Regions from separate parts of the Enterobacter sp. 3U4 genome, predicted to be linked through region 1. Evidence: predicted binding sites of a transcription regulator. Region 1 holds the regulator's gene; each other region holds the start of a gene.

The links. Region 1 encodes PurR, which represses purine synthesis genes. Its sites were predicted from a motif close to CANGCAAACGTTTGCNTG; they were not measured.
Region 2: purT (formate-dependent phosphoribosylglycinamide formyltransferase) is a predicted target of PurR. The motif match lies at 2,555-2,572, and genes of this name have one in related genera.
Region 3: gltS (sodium/glutamate symporter) is a predicted target of PurR. The motif match lies at 3,220-3,237, and genes of this name have one in related genera.

What each region holds. Positions count from the first base shown of each region.
Region 1 covers NZ_CP136665.1:1,963,193-1,968,543, reverse strand. Annotated here, with positions in the region: gene punR (DNA-binding transcriptional activator PunR) at 1-875, shown strand, start outside; gene purR (HTH-type transcriptional repressor PurR) at 893-1,918, opposite strand; gene cydH (cytochrome bd-I oxidase subunit CydH) at 2,216-2,305, shown strand; gene RVY89_RS09250 (MFS transporter) at 2,460-3,626, shown strand; gene sodB (superoxide dismutase [Fe]) at 3,665-4,246, opposite strand; gene RVY89_RS09240 (C40 family peptidase) at 4,370-5,116, opposite strand.
Region 2 covers NZ_CP136665.1:1,144,071-1,149,421, forward strand. Annotated here, with positions in the region: gene edd (phosphogluconate dehydratase) at 1-619, shown strand, start outside; gene RVY89_RS05395 (bifunctional 4-hydroxy-2-oxoglutarate aldolase/2-dehydro-3-deoxy-phosphogluconate aldolase) at 659-1,300, shown strand; gene purT (formate-dependent phosphoribosylglycinamide formyltransferase) at 1,343-2,521, opposite strand; gene RVY89_RS05405 (tellurite resistance TerB family protein) at 2,692-3,339, shown strand; gene ptrB (oligopeptidase B) at 3,425-5,351, shown strand, end outside.
Region 3 covers NZ_CP136665.1:3,939,609-3,944,959, forward strand. Annotated here, with positions in the region: gene recG (ATP-dependent DNA helicase RecG) at 1-1,859, shown strand, start outside; gene gltS (sodium/glutamate symporter) at 1,861-3,063, opposite strand; gene xanP (xanthine/proton symporter XanP) at 3,289-4,680, shown strand; gene RVY89_RS18785 (AsmA family protein) at 4,800-5,351, shown strand, end outside.

The DNA of each region.
Region 1 (5,351 bases):
TTGCGCGTAACGGTAGCTTTAGCGGTGCGGCGCAGGAGCTGCACCGCGTCCCTTCGGCAATCAGCTATACGGTGCGTCAGCTGGAGGAGTGGCTGGCGGTTCCGCTGTTTGAACGGCGGCATCGCGACGTGGAATTAACGCCCGCAGGCGCGTGGTTTTTGAAGGAAGGGCGTTCTGTTATCAAAAAAATGCAGATCACCCGCGAACAGTGTCAGCAGATCGCCAACGGTTGGCGGGGACATCTTTCCATCGCGGTGGATAACATCGTTAAGCCGGAACGTACCCGACAGATGATCGTCGATTTCTATCGTCATTTTTCAGACGTCGAGCTGCGGGTCTCGCAGGAGGTGTTCAACGGCGTCTGGGATGCGCTGGCGGACGGCAGGGCCGAGATGGCGATTGGGGCAACGCAGGCGATCCCGGTCGGGGGGCGTTACGCTTTTCGCGATATGGGCATGCTCAGCTGGAAATGCGTGGTGGCACGCGATCATCCCCTGGCGGCGATGGAAGGGCCGCTGAGCGACGATTCGCTACGCAACTGGCCATCGCTGGTGCTGGAGGATACCTCCCGTTCATTGCCTAAGCGTATCACCTGGCTTCTGGACAACCAGCGACGGCTGGTGGCCCCTGACTGGGAATCGTCGGCGACGTGCCTCAGCGCCGGGCTGTGCGTCGCGATGGTGCCCGTTCATTTCGCGCGTCCGCGCATCGATACCGGAGAATGGGTTGAGCTGACGCTTGAAAATCCGTTCCCGGATGCGGCCTGCTGCCTGACCTGGCAGCAAAATGATGTCTCGCCCGCCATGGCCTGGCTGCTGGACTATCTGGGAGACAGCGAAACGCTGAATCGGGAATGGTTACGGGAGCCAGCATAGCTGGCCCCGTAAAGGGATTAACGACGGTAGTCGCGGAACGGACCATCCGCAACGGAACGGCGTTCAATCAGGCGCGGGTGAACTTCAATGGACTGCGACTCTTCGCGCTTGTTGACGATCCTGTCCAGCAGCATATTGAAGGCCGTTTCGCCCAGCGAATCTTTTGGCTGGTGAATGGTTGTCAGCGCCGGGGTGAAGAAGCGCGCGTTACGCACGTTGTCATACCCGATCACGGAAATATCCTGCGGTACGCGCAGACCCAGCTCGTCGGCAGCGCAGAGCGCGCCCATGGCCATGATGTCACCCCCGCAGAAAACGGCGGTCGGGCGGTGCGGCTGGGAAACAATCTGCTGCATCGCGCGGTAGCCTGACTCCGGCTCAAAGTCGCCCTGCACGATCCAGTTTTCCGGCACGGTGATCAGCGCTTCTTCCATCGCTTTCATAAAACCGGCCAGACGGCCCGCGCCGGTGTTACGCTCCAGCGGACCCGGGATCACGCCAATCTCGCGGTGACCGCGTTCGATCAGATAACGACCGGCCATATAGCCACCTTCAAAGGCGTTATCGATAACGGAATCGGTGAAATCCGCGCGCGCTTCGCCCCAGTCCATGACCACCATAGGAATGTGGCGATACTCTTCGAGCATCGACAGCACGGATTCCGGATATTCGGAACACATCACCAGCAGGCCATCAACGCGCTTCTGCGCCATCATCGACAGGTAGGCGCGCTGTTTTTCAATGCTGTTCCAGGCGTTGCCCAGAATCAGGGTATAGCCTTTCTGGAAGCAGTTTTTTTCAACCGCTTCAATGATCTCGGCAAAATAGGCCGCTTCACTGCTGGTTGCCAGCAATCCAATGGATTTGGTGTGATTAACCTTGAGGCTGCGCGCAACCGCACTTGGCGAATAGTGCAGTTCTTTGATCGCTGCCCAGACGGCGTTGCGCGTCTCTTCCGCCACAAAGCGGGTTTTGTTAATTACATGTGATACGGTTGTAGTGGAAACGTTTGCGCGTTTTGCTACGTCTTTAATTGTTGCCATTAAATGTCACTCCAGACCATATCCTAAACTCCTGAAAAACTTGAAGGTAAACGTTTGCCTTCTCTCACCCTTATCACGCAATCTTGAATTGCGGCACGCCGGGAAAACGACACGGGACGTCAGGAGGGGGTCAATGGCCGGTACGCTAATAAATTTAGCGTGGAATTTTGTCCTATCTTGATGAAAAGGGGAAGAGGTAAAGTGGTTATCAGTATAAATCCAGGAAGATTTTTAACGTAATCTGTGCAAAAATGAGCAAGCTCACTTTTCGTGGGGGGATTAAAAGGAGAAAAATTGATGAGTTCCGATCTGAAGTTTTCGCTGTTCACCACCGTTATTGTGCTGGCTCTGATTGTTGCGGCCGGTCTGACGGCTGCGCTGCACTGATTTACGCGGAGGGAGAGCCTTCTCCCTCCCGATTGTTACTTCTCTGGCAAAAATCTTTTGCCATTTTGTTAACTTCTCATTTTTTGTGATTGATGTCATGCTTTCCGCTTCTTTGTTCTGTGTCACCACATGACACGGCATCCGGAGTTGACGCATGAAAATCAATTTTCCCCTGCTGGCCCTGGCGATTGGCGCTTTTGGGATTGGCACCACTGAATTCTCCCCGATGGGGTTACTGCCCGTTATTGCCCGGGGCGTAGATGTCTCGATCCCTGCGGCAGGGATGTTAATCAGCGCCTACGCCATCGGCGTGATGGTCGGTGCGCCGTTGATGACGCTTTTACTTTCGCACCGCGCGCGCCGTAATGCGCTGATTTTCCTGATGGCGATTTTCACCCTGGGCAACGTGCTTTCGGCCATTGCACCGGACTACACCACATTGATGCTGTCACGCATTCTGACCAGCCTTAACCACGGCGCGTTCTTTGGGCTGGGGTCGGTCGTGGCTGCCAGCGTGGTGCCTAAACATAAGCAGGCGAGCGCCGTGGCAACTATGTTCATGGGGCTGACGATTGCCAATATCGGGGGGGTGCCTGCGGCAACCTGGCTGGGAGAAGCGATCGGCTGGCGTATGTCCTTCCTGGCGACTGCCGGACTGGGCGTGGTTGCGATGGTGGCGCTGTTCTTCTCCCTGCCGAAAGGCAGCGCGGGGGAACGTCCTGACGTGCGCAAAGAACTGTCGGTGCTGATGCGCCCGCAGGTGCTCTCCGCGCTGCTCACCACCGTGCTGGGGGCAGGGGCGATGTTTACCCTCTACACCTATATTTCACCGGTATTGCATGACATCACCCACGCAACGCCTCTCTTTGTGACCGCGATGCTGGTGCTGATTGGCGTGGGCTTCTCGATCGGCAACTATCTCGGCGGGAAATTTGCCGACCGTTCCGTGAGCGGGACGCTGAAGGGCTTCTTAACCCTGCTGATTGTCATCATGATTGCCATTCCGTGGCTGGCGCGTAATGAGTTCGGGGCCGCGATCGCGATGGTCGTCTGGGGGGCTGCCACTTTTGCCGTGGTGCCGCCGCTGCAGATGCGCGTGATGCGCGTCGCGCATGAAGCGCCGGGCCTCTCATCTTCGGTCAATATTGGTGCCTTCAACCTGGGCAATGCGCTCGGTGCGGCGGCCGGTGGGGCCGTGATTTCAGGGGGACTGGGGTACAGCTTTGTGCCGGTGATGGGGGCGATTATTGCCGCGCTCGGCCTGCTGCTGGTGATGATGTCGGGTCGTAAGCAGCCAGAAGCCGCCTGCGCTGCGGAATAAACCAAAAACGCAGAAGGGCGAACCCTTCTGCGTGTCTCTTACGCAGCGAAGTTCTTCGCCACAAAGTCCCAGTGAACCAGTGCCCAGAAGTGCTCCAGGTAGTTAGGGCGCGCGTTGCGGTAATCGATGTAGTAAGCGTGTTCCCACACGTCCACGGTCATCAGCGGCTTAGCGCTGGTGGTCAGCGGGGTGCCCGCGTTAGAGGTGGACACGATAGCCAGTTTGCCATCCGCCTCTTTAACCAGCCACGTCCAGCCAGAACCGAAGTTTTTGATGGCGGCATCGGTGAATTTCGCTTTGAAATCCGCGAAGCTGCCAAATGCGGCATTGATAGCGGTAGCCAGTTCACCGACAGGTTCACCGCCGGCATTCGGCGCCAGGCAGTGCCAGTAGAAGGTGTGGTTCCACACCTGAGCCGCGTTGTTAAATACGCCACCCTCTGAGCTGCGAACGATCTCTTCCAGCGTTTTGCCTTCAAAATCGGTGCCCTTGATCAGATTGTTCAGGTTGGTGACGTAAGTCTGGTGATGCTTGCCGTAGTGATATTCCAGGGTTTCCGCAGAAATGTGCGGGGCCAGGGCGTCTTTTGCATACGGTAGTGCAGGTAATTCGAACGACATTGCTTCTCTCCTTATTGTATTTTGCGTTGCCAAATAACCACACAGACAACATGGACAGGATAGCAAATTGAAAGGGTATGCAAAAGAGGAACTTACCCTGCCACGGATGTGGCAGGGCAGGGGTTAGCGAATGGTTTTCGGCGTCATCACGCGACGCGCGCCGACGTAGTGGCGTACCCAGTAATCTTCACTGAGAGAGGTGATCTGAATATCCTGGCCGCTACGCGGTGACTGGATGAATTTCCCGTTGCCGACATAGACGCCGACGTGGTCAGCCGTGCCGCGACCCTGAGTGCGGAAGAACACCAGATCGCCGTTTTCCAGCTCACCGCGGTCAACCGGTGAGGCATCGCGCAGGTGGTACATTTCATTGGCAGTACGAGGAATGCGGAATTTGACCAGATCTTTATAGGCGTAATAAACGAGGCCGCTGCAGTCAAACCCGGTACGCGGCGAGCTGCCACCCCAGTGATAAGGTTTGCCAATCTGCCCCATCAGTTTGTTCATCGCGGTCTTTTGCGCTTTCTGTACGCGCACTTTATGCACTTCCGCTATTTTCGTGACCTTCGTGCATTTCGCCTTGTGGCCTTTACGGGTGATGCATTTTTCAGTAACGAGGTTAGCGGCGGTTTGCGAAGCTTTACTTTTAGCGGAGTGGGCAGTGCGGGAAGGTTTTGTTTTCGTCTTGCTGGAAGCGGTCTGTTTCGTCTGAGCCGGTGTTTTTTTCTTACGTTCTGTGGCTTTCACCAGATGGTTTTTTTGTACAGCAGAATGCCGCGCCTGCTGAGAGGCGTTTGCCACTGGCGTGAAGGTGAGTGAAGTAAACAGTAAAGCACAGAGCGTGATCGAGATTTTATTTATCCGCGCCACTGGGCAGTCCCCTGATAAATGCAGGTCATCAATAATACCCGCGTGTGATTTACAAAGCCCGTCGATTCTAATCTATAAAAACCCAGAAAGTTAATAGCATTTTTCAATCTACAATCCTGTTTCGTTAGCAAGTGCAAAAAAATTCATCGTTCTGTCGCACATTTGCCCACTCCCTAAGCAAAACCCTGACTGCCGCAGGGGTAAACACCATTTGCAATGCAACTTTTCGTGACTC
Region 2 (5,351 bases), 820 kb from region 1:
GAGCGCGTCCCTTGATGCGCAGGTGATCGCCACCATCGACAAACCGTTCTCTCCTCACGGCGGCACCAAAGTGCTGAGCGGCAACCTCGGTCGTGCGGTAATGAAGACCTCTGCCGTACCGGAAGAGAACCAGATTATCGAAGCGCCGGCGGTGGTGTTTGAAAGCCAGCACGACGTGTTACCCGCCTTTGACGCCGGTCTGCTCGACAAAGACTGCGTGGTGGTGGTGCGTCATCAGGGGCCTAAAGCTAACGGGATGCCAGAATTACATAAACTTATGCCACCACTTGGTGTATTATTGGACCGCCGTTTCAAAATTGCGTTAGTAACCGATGGACGCCTTTCTGGAGCATCCGGTAAAGTGCCTTCAGCCATCCACGTGACGCCTGAAGCCTACGACGGCGGGCTGCTGGCGAAAGTGCGCGACGGTGACATGATCCGCGTGAACGGTCAGACAGGCGAGTTAACCCTGCTGGTCGATGACGCCGAGCTGGCGGCACGTCAGCCCCATATTCCTGACCTGAGCGCATCGCGCGTGGGGACCGGACGCGAAATGTTCAGCGCGCTGCGTGAGAAACTCTCCGGTGCGGAGCAGGGCGCAACCTGTATTACGTTTTAAGACGACTTGATTTTAACGATCTGGCGAGAGAAAACTCTGATGAAAAACTGGAAAACAAGTGCAGAAGCAATCCTGACCACTGGCCCTGTCGTGCCGGTTATCGTGGTAAACAAGCTGGAGCACGCCGTACCGATGGCGAAAGCGCTGGTTGCGGGCGGCGTTCGCGTTCTGGAAGTCACCCTGCGCACTGCCTGCGCAATGGATGCTATTCGTGCGATTGCCAAAGAAGTGCCGGACGCCATCATCGGTGCGGGTACCGTGACGAACGCAAAACAGCTGGCTGAAGTGACCGAAGCGGGCGCACAGTTTGCCATCAGCCCGGGCCTGACCGATTCGCTGCTGAAAGCCGCGACCGAAGGCACAATTCCGCTGATCCCTGGCATTAGCACCGTTTCTGAACTGATGCTGGGCATGGACTACGGTCTGAAAGAGTTCAAATTCTTCCCGGCTGAAGCGAACGGCGGCACCAAAGCGCTGCAGGCGATTGCGGGTCCATTCTCTCAGGTACGCTTCTGCCCGACAGGCGGTATCTCTCCTGCCAACTACCGTGACTACCTGGCGCTGAAAAGCGTGCTTTGCATCGGTGGCTCATGGCTGGTTCCGGCGGATGCGCTGGAAGCGGGCGACTGGGATCGCATCACCAAACTGGCTCGTGAAGCGGTTGAAGGCGCGAAGCAGTAAGCCATTCGCCGTATGAAAAACGGGCCTTACGGCCCGTTTTTTTTATCCTGCAACCTTGACGCTCGCAGCGGCCGCTTTCGCTCTCGCCACGGCGTCGTCAACGTTATCCCCGGTGGCTAATGCCACGCCGAGACGGCGGGTTTCGTCGATCTCCGGCTTGCCGAACAAACGTACCTGCAACCCGGCACCCACCGCCCCGTCGACGTTATCAAACGTAACGTTCCGGCTGGTTAACCGCGGCAGGATCACCGCCGAGGCGGCAGGGCCATACTGACGGATACCGCCGACGGGCAGGCCGAGGAACGCGCGCACGTGCAGGGCGAACTCGGAGAGATCCTGCGAAATCAGCGTCACCATGCCGGTGTCATGCGGGCGAGGGGAGACTTCGCTGAAAATCACCTCATCACCGCACACAAACAGCTCCACGCCGAACAGGCCATAGCCACCCAGCGCCAGGACGGTTTTACGGGCGATCGCCTGAGCACGCTCCAGCGCCAGGGCGCTCATCTGCTGCGGCTGCCAGGATTCGCGGTAATCACCGTCTTCCTGACGGTGGCCAATCGGGTCGCAGAAATGGACGCCGTCAACGGCGCTGACGGTCAGGAGGGTGATCTCAAAATCAAACTTCACGACGCCTTCGACGATGACGCGACCGGCACCGGCGCGGCCGCCCTGCTGGGCATAAGCCCACGCGTTATCGAGCGCGCTGCTGTCGCGAATAAAGCTCTGCCCTTTTCCGGAGGAGCTCATCACCGGCTTAACGATGCACGGGTAGCCAATCTCCTCGACGGCCTTCAGGAATGCGGCCTTATCGCCAGCAAAACGATAGCTCGAGGTGGGCAATCCCAGCTCTTCTGCCGCCAGGCGACGAATGCCTTCGCGGTTCATGGTCAGCTTTGCGGCTTTCGCGCAGGGCACCACGCGCTGGCCTTCCTGCTCAAGCGCAATCAGCGTATCGGTGGCAATCGCTTCAATTTCCGGTACAACGAAATCGGGCTTCTCGCGCGTAATCAGCTCGCGAAGGGCATCGCCATCCAGCATGTTAATCACATAAGAACGATGGGCGACGTGCATGGCGGGTGCATCGGCGTAACGGTCTACGGCAATCACTTCCACACCTAAACGCTGGCACTCAATGGCGACCTCTTTTCCCAGCTCGCCCGATCCCAACAGCATCACTCGCGTCGCCGCCGGTCGCAGCGCGGTTCCTAAACGAATCATAACAATCCCCCTAAAAAAGTTGCGCGCAGTATAAACGAAAACGTTTGCGTCTGTCTTGCGCAGGGATAAACGCGAGGGCAGAAATTTGCGCTTCTTTAGCCCGACCAGACATTTCCTGACGCCCGCTCGCTTACGCTGTGGAACATGTTCACCGTTAAGTGAGGGAAACCATGTCTGGCTGGCTAAATCAATTGCAATCCCTGTTAGGGCAGAAAACATCGTCTGGCGAGCGGGACCTGAGCAAACTGCTGGTACCCGGGGCGCTCGGCGGGCTGGCGGGCCTGCTGGTCGCGAATAAATCTTCGCGCAAGCTGCTGGCAAAGTATGGCACAGGCGCACTGCTCGCCGGTGGGGGAGCCATTGCGGGGACCGTCCTGTGGAACAAATACAAGGACAGGGTCCGGACCGCGCACAGTGATGAACCGCATTATGGCGAGCACACCTCGCCGCTGGATCTGCGTACCGAGCGGCTTATCCTTGCGTTGGTTTTTGCCGCGAAAAGTGACGGACATATCGACGATAAGGAACGACTGGCGATCGAGCAGCAGATGCGCGAAGCCGGCGTCGAAGAGAAGGGCAGAACGCTGGTGGCGCAGGCCATCGAACAGCCTCTGGAGCCGCAGCGTCTGGCGCAAAGCGTGAAAAATGAGGAAGAGGCGCTTGAACTCTACTTCCTCAGCTGTGCCGCCATCGATATCGATCACTTTATGGAACGCAGCTACCTGAATGCGCTTGGGGATGCGCTGAAGATCCCACAGGACGTGCGCGAAGGCATTGAGCGGGATATCCGGGAACAAAAACAGGCGTTGCAGGGTTAGTTCTCGCCGTTGCGGCCCTGTTTCGCTTGCATCATGCGTGGGTTTTGCCAACCTTATAGGGTGTAAAACTTAAAAGATAGATGACATGCCACCGAAAGCCCGACGTATACCTTATGCGATCACCACGCATGGCGATACGCGTATAGACAACTATTACTGGCTAAGGGACGATTCTCGCTCCCGGCCAGAGGTACTCGACTACCTGCACGCTGAAAACGACTATGGCCGTAAGGTCATGTCGAGCCAGCAGACGCTTCAGGACCAGCTGCTGAATGAGATGGTGCAGCGTATTCCTCAGCGCGATATCTCCGCGCCCTGGACCAAAAACGGCTATCGCTATCGCCATATTTACGAGCCCGGCAATGAGTATCCCATCTACCAGCGTCAGTCGGTATTAAGCGCCGAATGGGATGCGTGGGATATTCTGCTGGATGCCAACCAGCGCGCCGCCCACAGCGAGTTTTATACCCTGGGTGGTATGTCCATTTCGCCTGACAACGCGGTGATGGCGCTGGCGGAGGATTATCTCTCCCGCCGCCAGTACGGCCTGCGGTTTCGCAATCTGGAGACCGGCAACTGGTATCCGGAAATGCTGGAAAACGTCTCCCCGGATTTTGTCTGGGCGAATGATTCCGAGACGGTTTACTACGTCAAAAAGCACGCCTCGACGCTACTGCCTTATCAGGTATGGCGGCACACAGTGGGAACGGACTCCGCAGACGACGAGCTGGTCTATGAAGAGAAAGACGAAACGTTCTATGTCAGCCTGCATAAAACCTCCTCACGCCACTATGTGATTATCTTCCTTGCCAGCGCGACGACGTCTGAAGTTCTGCTGCTGGATGCCGAACTGCCAGACGCCCAGCCGCTCTGTTTCCTGCCGCGCCGCAAGGATCATGAGTACAGTCTGGATCACTTCCAGCACAGCTTTTATCTGCGCTCGAATCGCGAGGGCAAAAACTTTGGTCTCTATAAAACCAAAGTGCGCGATGAGCGCAAGTGGGAGGTGCTTATCCCCGCGCGGGATCAGGTGATGCTCGAAGGGTTCACCCTGTTTACCGACTGGCTGGTGGTGGAGGAGCGTCAGCGCGGGCTGACCAGTATCCGGCAAATCAACCGTAAAACGCGGGAAGTGGTGGGGATCGCGTTCGACGACCCGGCCTATGTGACGTGGATTGGTTTCAACCCTGAGCCTGAATCGTCGCGGCTGCGCTACGGCTACTCCTCCATGACCACGCCAGACACCCTGTTTGAGCTGGACATGGATACCGGGCAGCGCCAGGTGATTAAACAGACCGAGGTCAAAGGGTTTGAGTCTGAAAACTACCGCAGCGAGCACCTGTGGGTCACCGCCCGGGATGGCGTTGAGGTCCCCGTCTCGCTCGTCTATCACAAAGCCCATTTCCAGAAAGGCAAAAACCCGATCCTGGCGTACGGCTACGGGTCGTATGGATCCAGCATGGACGCCGATTTCAGCAGCAGCCGGTTAAGCCTGCTCGATCGCGGCTTTGTATTCGCCATCGCCCATATTCGCGGCGGCGGTGAGCTGGGCCAGCACTGGTATGAAGACGGGAAATTCCTGAAAAAGAAAAACACCTTCAATGACTACCTCGACGTCTGCGATGCGCTGATTGAGCAGGGCTATGGCGATCCGCAACTCTGCTTTGGCATGGGCGGCAGCGCGGGCGGAATGCTGATGGGGGCGGTTATCAACCAGCGTCCCGAACGCTTTAAGGGGATTGTCGCGCAGGTGCCGTTTGTCGATGTGGTGACGACCATGCTCGATGAATCCATTCCTCTTACCACCGGGGAGTTTGAAGAGTGGGGGAATCCGCAGGATGAGATGTACTACCGCTATATGAAAGCGTACAGCCCGTACGATAACGTGGAAGCGAAAGCCTATCCCCACATGCTGGTGACCACCGGTTTGCATGATTCTCAGGTGCAGTACTGGGAGCCCGCAAAATGGGTGGCGAAACTGCGGGAGCTGAAAACCGACGACAACCTGCTGC
Region 3 (5,351 bases), 2.0 Mb from region 1:
TCGGCGGACGCCGGATGATGACCTGTCAGATCAGCGACGGCACCGGCATTCTCACCATGCGTTTTTTCAACTTCAGCGCGGCGATGAAAAACAGCCTGGCAACGGGCCGCAGGGTGCTGGCCTATGGCGAAGCCAAACGCGGGAAATACGGCGCAGAGATGATCCATCCGGAGTACCGCGTGCAGGGCGATCTCAGCACGCCGGAAATGCAGGAGACGCTCACCCCGGTTTACCCGACAACCGAAGGCATCAAGCAGGCAACGCTGCGCAAGCTCACCGATCAGGCGCTGGAGCTGCTGGATACCTGCGCCATTACCGAGCTGCTGCCGCCCGAGCTGGCGCAGGGCATGATGAGCCTGCCCGAGGCGCTGCGAACCCTGCACCGCCCGCCGCCAACGCTGCAGCTCAGCGATTTAGAAAGCGGTAAACACCCCGCTCAACAGCGTCTTATCCTTGAGGAATTACTGGCACATAACCTGAGCATGCTGGCGCTTCGCGCGGGCGCGCAGCGTTTCCACGCTCAGCCGTTAAGCCAGAATGATGCGCTCAAAGATAAGCTGCTGGCATCGCTGCCGTTTAAACCCACCGGCGCGCAGGCGCGCGTCACCGCCGAAATCGAACGCGATATGGCGCTCGACGTGCCGATGATGCGCCTTGTGCAGGGCGACGTGGGCTCCGGTAAAACGCTGGTTGCCGCGCTGGCGGCCCTGCGCGCGATTGCTAACGGTAAACAGGTGGCGCTCATGGCGCCGACCGAGCTGCTGGCAGAACAGCACGCCAACAATTTCCGCGCCTGGTTTGCGCCACTCGGTATTGAAGTGGGCTGGCTTGCCGGGAAGCAAAAAGGAAAAGCGCGCCTTGCGCAACAGGAGGCCATCGCTAGCGGGCAGGTGCAGATGATTGTCGGCACGCACGCTATCTTCCAGGAGCAGGTGCAGTTCAACGGCCTTGCGCTGGTGATTATCGATGAACAGCACCGCTTCGGCGTGCATCAGCGTCTGGCGCTGTGGGAGAAAGGTCTGCAGCAGGGCTTCCACCCGCATCAGCTGATCATGACCGCCACGCCGATCCCGCGCACCCTGGCGATGACGGCTTACGCCGATCTGGATACTTCTACCATAGACGAACTGCCGCCGGGCCGTACGCCGGTCACAACGGTCGCCATTCCTGACACGCGCCGCAGCGATATCATCGACCGCGTGCGCAACGCCTGCACCCACGAAGGGCGTCAGGCCTACTGGGTTTGTACGCTGATTGAAGAGTCGGAACTGCTGGAAGCGCAGGCTGCCGAAGCCACGTGGGAAGAGCTTAAGCTGGCGCTGCCGGAGCTGAACGTGGGCCTGGTTCACGGACGCATGAAGCCTGCCGAAAAGCAGGCGGTGATGCAGTCGTTCAAACAGGGTGATTTGCATCTGCTGATCGCCACCACGGTAATCGAAGTCGGCGTGGACGTCCCGAACTCCAGCCTGATGATTATCGAAAACCCGGAGCGTCTGGGCCTTGCCCAGCTCCACCAGCTGCGCGGACGCGTTGGCCGTGGCGCGGTAGCGTCCCACTGCGTCCTGCTCTACAAAGCCCCGCTCTCGAAAACCGCCCAAATGCGTTTGCAGGTGCTGCGCGACAGCAACGACGGTTTTGTGATTGCGCAAAAAGACCTGGAGATCCGAGGCCCCGGTGAGCTGCTGGGCACGCGTCAAACGGGGAACGCGGAATTCAAAGTGGCGGATTTGCTGCGCGATCAGGCCATGATCCCCGAAGTTCAGCGCCTCGCCCGCCACATTCACGAGCGCTACCCCGAACAAGCGGCAGCGTTAATTGAACGCTGGATGCCGGAAACCGAACGCTATTCCAACGCCTGATTCAGGCAAACATCGGCAGCATCAGGTACAGCTTAATCACCAGCGCGTTGACGATATCAATAAAGAACGCCCCGACCATCGGGACCACCAGAAACGCCATGTGCGATGGTCCAAAGCGTTCGGCGATCGCCTGCATATTGGCGATAGCCGTTGGGGTGGCCCCCAGACCAAACCCGCAGTGACCCGCCGCCAGCACCGCCGCATCGTAGTTTTTGCCCATCATCCGCCAGGTGACAAACATGGCGTACAGCGCCATAAACAGGGTCTGTACCGCCAGAATCGCCACCATCGGCAGCGCCAGCGAGGCCAGCTCCCACAGCTTGAGGCTCATCAGCGCCATCGCGAGGAACAGCGACAGGCAGACATTGCCGAGCACCGACACCGCCCGTTCAAACACGCGGTAGAAGCCCATCAGCGCCAGACCGTTGCTCAGGATCACCCCGATAAACAGCACGCAGACAAACGTTGGTAGCTCAAACGCTGAGCCCGCCAGCCATTGCGCAACCACTTTGCCCACGGTCAGGCAGATGGCGATCGTCGCGATGGTTTCAATCAGCACCAGCGAGGTAATGCTGCGCCCGACGTCCGGCTTTTCGAATGCCGTCGGCACCAGTTCATCGTCCGGCCTGCCGTCCGGCGTGGTGGAGTGCTTCACCAGATAGCGTGCCACCGGGCCGCCAATCAGGCCACCCAGCACCAGCCCAAAGGTCGCGCATGCCATCGCCACTTCCGTCGCGTTTTCAAACCCGTAGCGCTCGATAAACAACTTGCTCCACGCGGCTCCGGTACCGTGACCGCCTGACAGGGTAATCGACCCCGCCAGCAGCCCCATCAGCGGATCCAGTCCCAGCAGCGACGCCATCCCGATACCAATGGCGTTTTGCATCAGCAGCAGCCCCACCACCACAATCAAAAATACACCGAGCACCTTACCGCCCGCCCGCAGGCTCGCCAGGTTGGCATTCAGGCCGATGGTGGCAAAGAAAGCCAGCATCAGCGGGTCTTTCAGGGACATATCAAAATCGATTTCCCAGCCCAGGCTTTTTTTCAGCACCAGCAGGGCCAGCGCCACCAGCAGACCACCGGCGACAGGCTCAGGAATAGTGTATTTCTTCAGAATGGAAACGCTATGTACCAGCTTACGACCAAGCAGTAAAACCAGCGTTGCGGCAACGAGTGTCGACAGCGTGTCGAGATGAATCATTGAAGGCTCCTTTTTTGCGCGTGTTCCATACACACGCGGCGTTATCCTGGGCCGGTTTGCGCTCTTCATGAGCCCCCGGCGCAAAAAGTGTAATTTTTTTCCCCGATGCGTTGTAGAAAACCTGCTCACAGCGGCAGATTTTCTTGCCTTTTTTTGCTGGCAATCGTTTGCTTTTACCAGGTGGTCAGATAAAATGCCCGCTTTTCCACCGTGGGATTGCCGCCGATGTCCGTTAACACCATAGAGTCGCCTGATGCGCAACCGATTGCGCAGAAGCAAAATAGCGAACTGATTTACCGCCTTGAAGACCGCCCGCCGCTGCCGCAGACGCTTTTCGCCGCCTGCCAGCATCTTCTGGCGATGTTTGTTGCGGTGATCACTCCGGCGCTGTTGATTTGCCAGGCGCTCGGCTTACCGGCGCAGGACACGCAGCACATTATCAGCATGTCTCTCTTCGCCTCCGGCGTGGCCTCGATTATTCAAATTAAAGCATGGGGTCCGGTGGGGTCAGGATTATTGTCGATTCAGGGCACCAGCTTTAACTTTGTGGCTCCCCTGATCATGGGCGGTACGGCCCTGAAAACCGGCGGCGCGGATGTCCCGACCATGATGGCGGCGCTGTTTGGCACGCTGATGCTGGCCAGCTGTACGGAGATGGTGATCTCCCGCGTTCTGCATCTGGCTCGCCGCGTTATCACCCCGCTGGTTTCTGGCGTCGTCGTGATGATTATCGGCCTGTCGCTGATCCAGGTGGGCCTGACCTCCATCGGCGGCGGCTATGCCGCCATGAGCGACCACACCTTCGGCGCGCCGAAAAACCTGCTGCTGGCAGGCGTCGTGCTGGCCATCATTATTCTGCTTAACCGTCAGCGTAACCCTTACCTGCGCGTCGCCTCGCTGGTGATCGCCATGGCGGCGGGTTACCTGCTGGCCTGGGCGCTGGGCATGCTGCCGGAGAACACCGCGCCGACCAACAGCGCGCTGATCACTGTCCCTACGCCGCTGTACTACGGTCTGGGCATTGACTGGGGCCTGCTCCTGCCGCTGATGCTGGTCTTTATGATCACCTCTCTGGAGACCATCGGCGACATCACTGCCACCTCCGACGTCTCCGAGCAGCCCGTTTCCGGCCCGCTGTACATGAAGCGCCTGAAAGGCGGCGTGCTGGCGAACGGTCTGAACTCGTTTGTCTCTGCGGTATTCAACACCTTCCCGAACTCCTGCTTCGGTCAGAACAACGGCGTGATCCAGCTGACCGGCGTTGCCAGCCGCTACGTCGGTTTTGTGGTGGCGCTGATGCTGATCGTACTCGGCCTGTTCCCGGCGGTAAGCGGCTTTGTGCAGCACATTCCTGAGCCGGTGCTGGGCGGCGCAACGCTGGTCATGTTCGGCACTATCGCGGCTTCCGGCGTGCGTATCGTCTCCCGCGAGCCGCTGAACCGCCGCGCGATCATGATTATAGCGCTATCGCTGGCCGTGGGTCTGGGCGTTTCTCAGCAGCCGCTGATCCTGCAGTTTGCCCCGGACTGGGTGAAAAACCTGCTCTCTTCCGGCATTGCCGCGGGCGGTATCACCGCTATCGTGCTGAACCTCGTTTTCCCGCCTGAGAAAAATTGATTTCTCTCACGGCAGGCAGTCAATGCCTGCCGTGACATCTAATTACACCATTCCCGCCTTGAGGATTGCGCATAAATCGTGCATAACTCCCTTATGTGCGTTTTGCGGGATGGAAGACCATGAAATTTATTGGAAAGCTCCTCATCTATCTTCTGGTAGCCCTGCTCATTGTGCTACTGGCGTTCTACATTCTGCTCCAGACCCGCTGGGGCGCGTCTCAGGTCAGCAGCTGGGTGACGGTGAATACCGACTATGAACTCAGTTTCGACAAGATGAATCACCGCTTTTCGTCGCCTTCCCACATCATTCTGGAAAACGTCACCTTCGGTCGGGACGGAAAACCCGCCACGCTGGTAGCCAAAAAAGTCGATATTGGCCTGAGCAGCCGCCAGATAACCGATCCGCTGCATATGGACACCATCACCCTGTTCGACGGCACGCTGAATCTCTCGCCGCAGACGGCGCCGCTGCCTTTCCAGGCGGATCGCCTGCAGCTGAACAACATGGCCTTTAACAGCCCGAATACCGAATGGGACTTGAGCGCGCAGAAAGTCACGGGCGGCGTCAGCCCATGGCAGCCGGAGGCCGGCAACGTGCTGGGGAACAACGCGCAGATCCAGATGAGCGCAGGCTCGCTGACTCTGAACGGCGTACCGGCCACCAACGTGCTG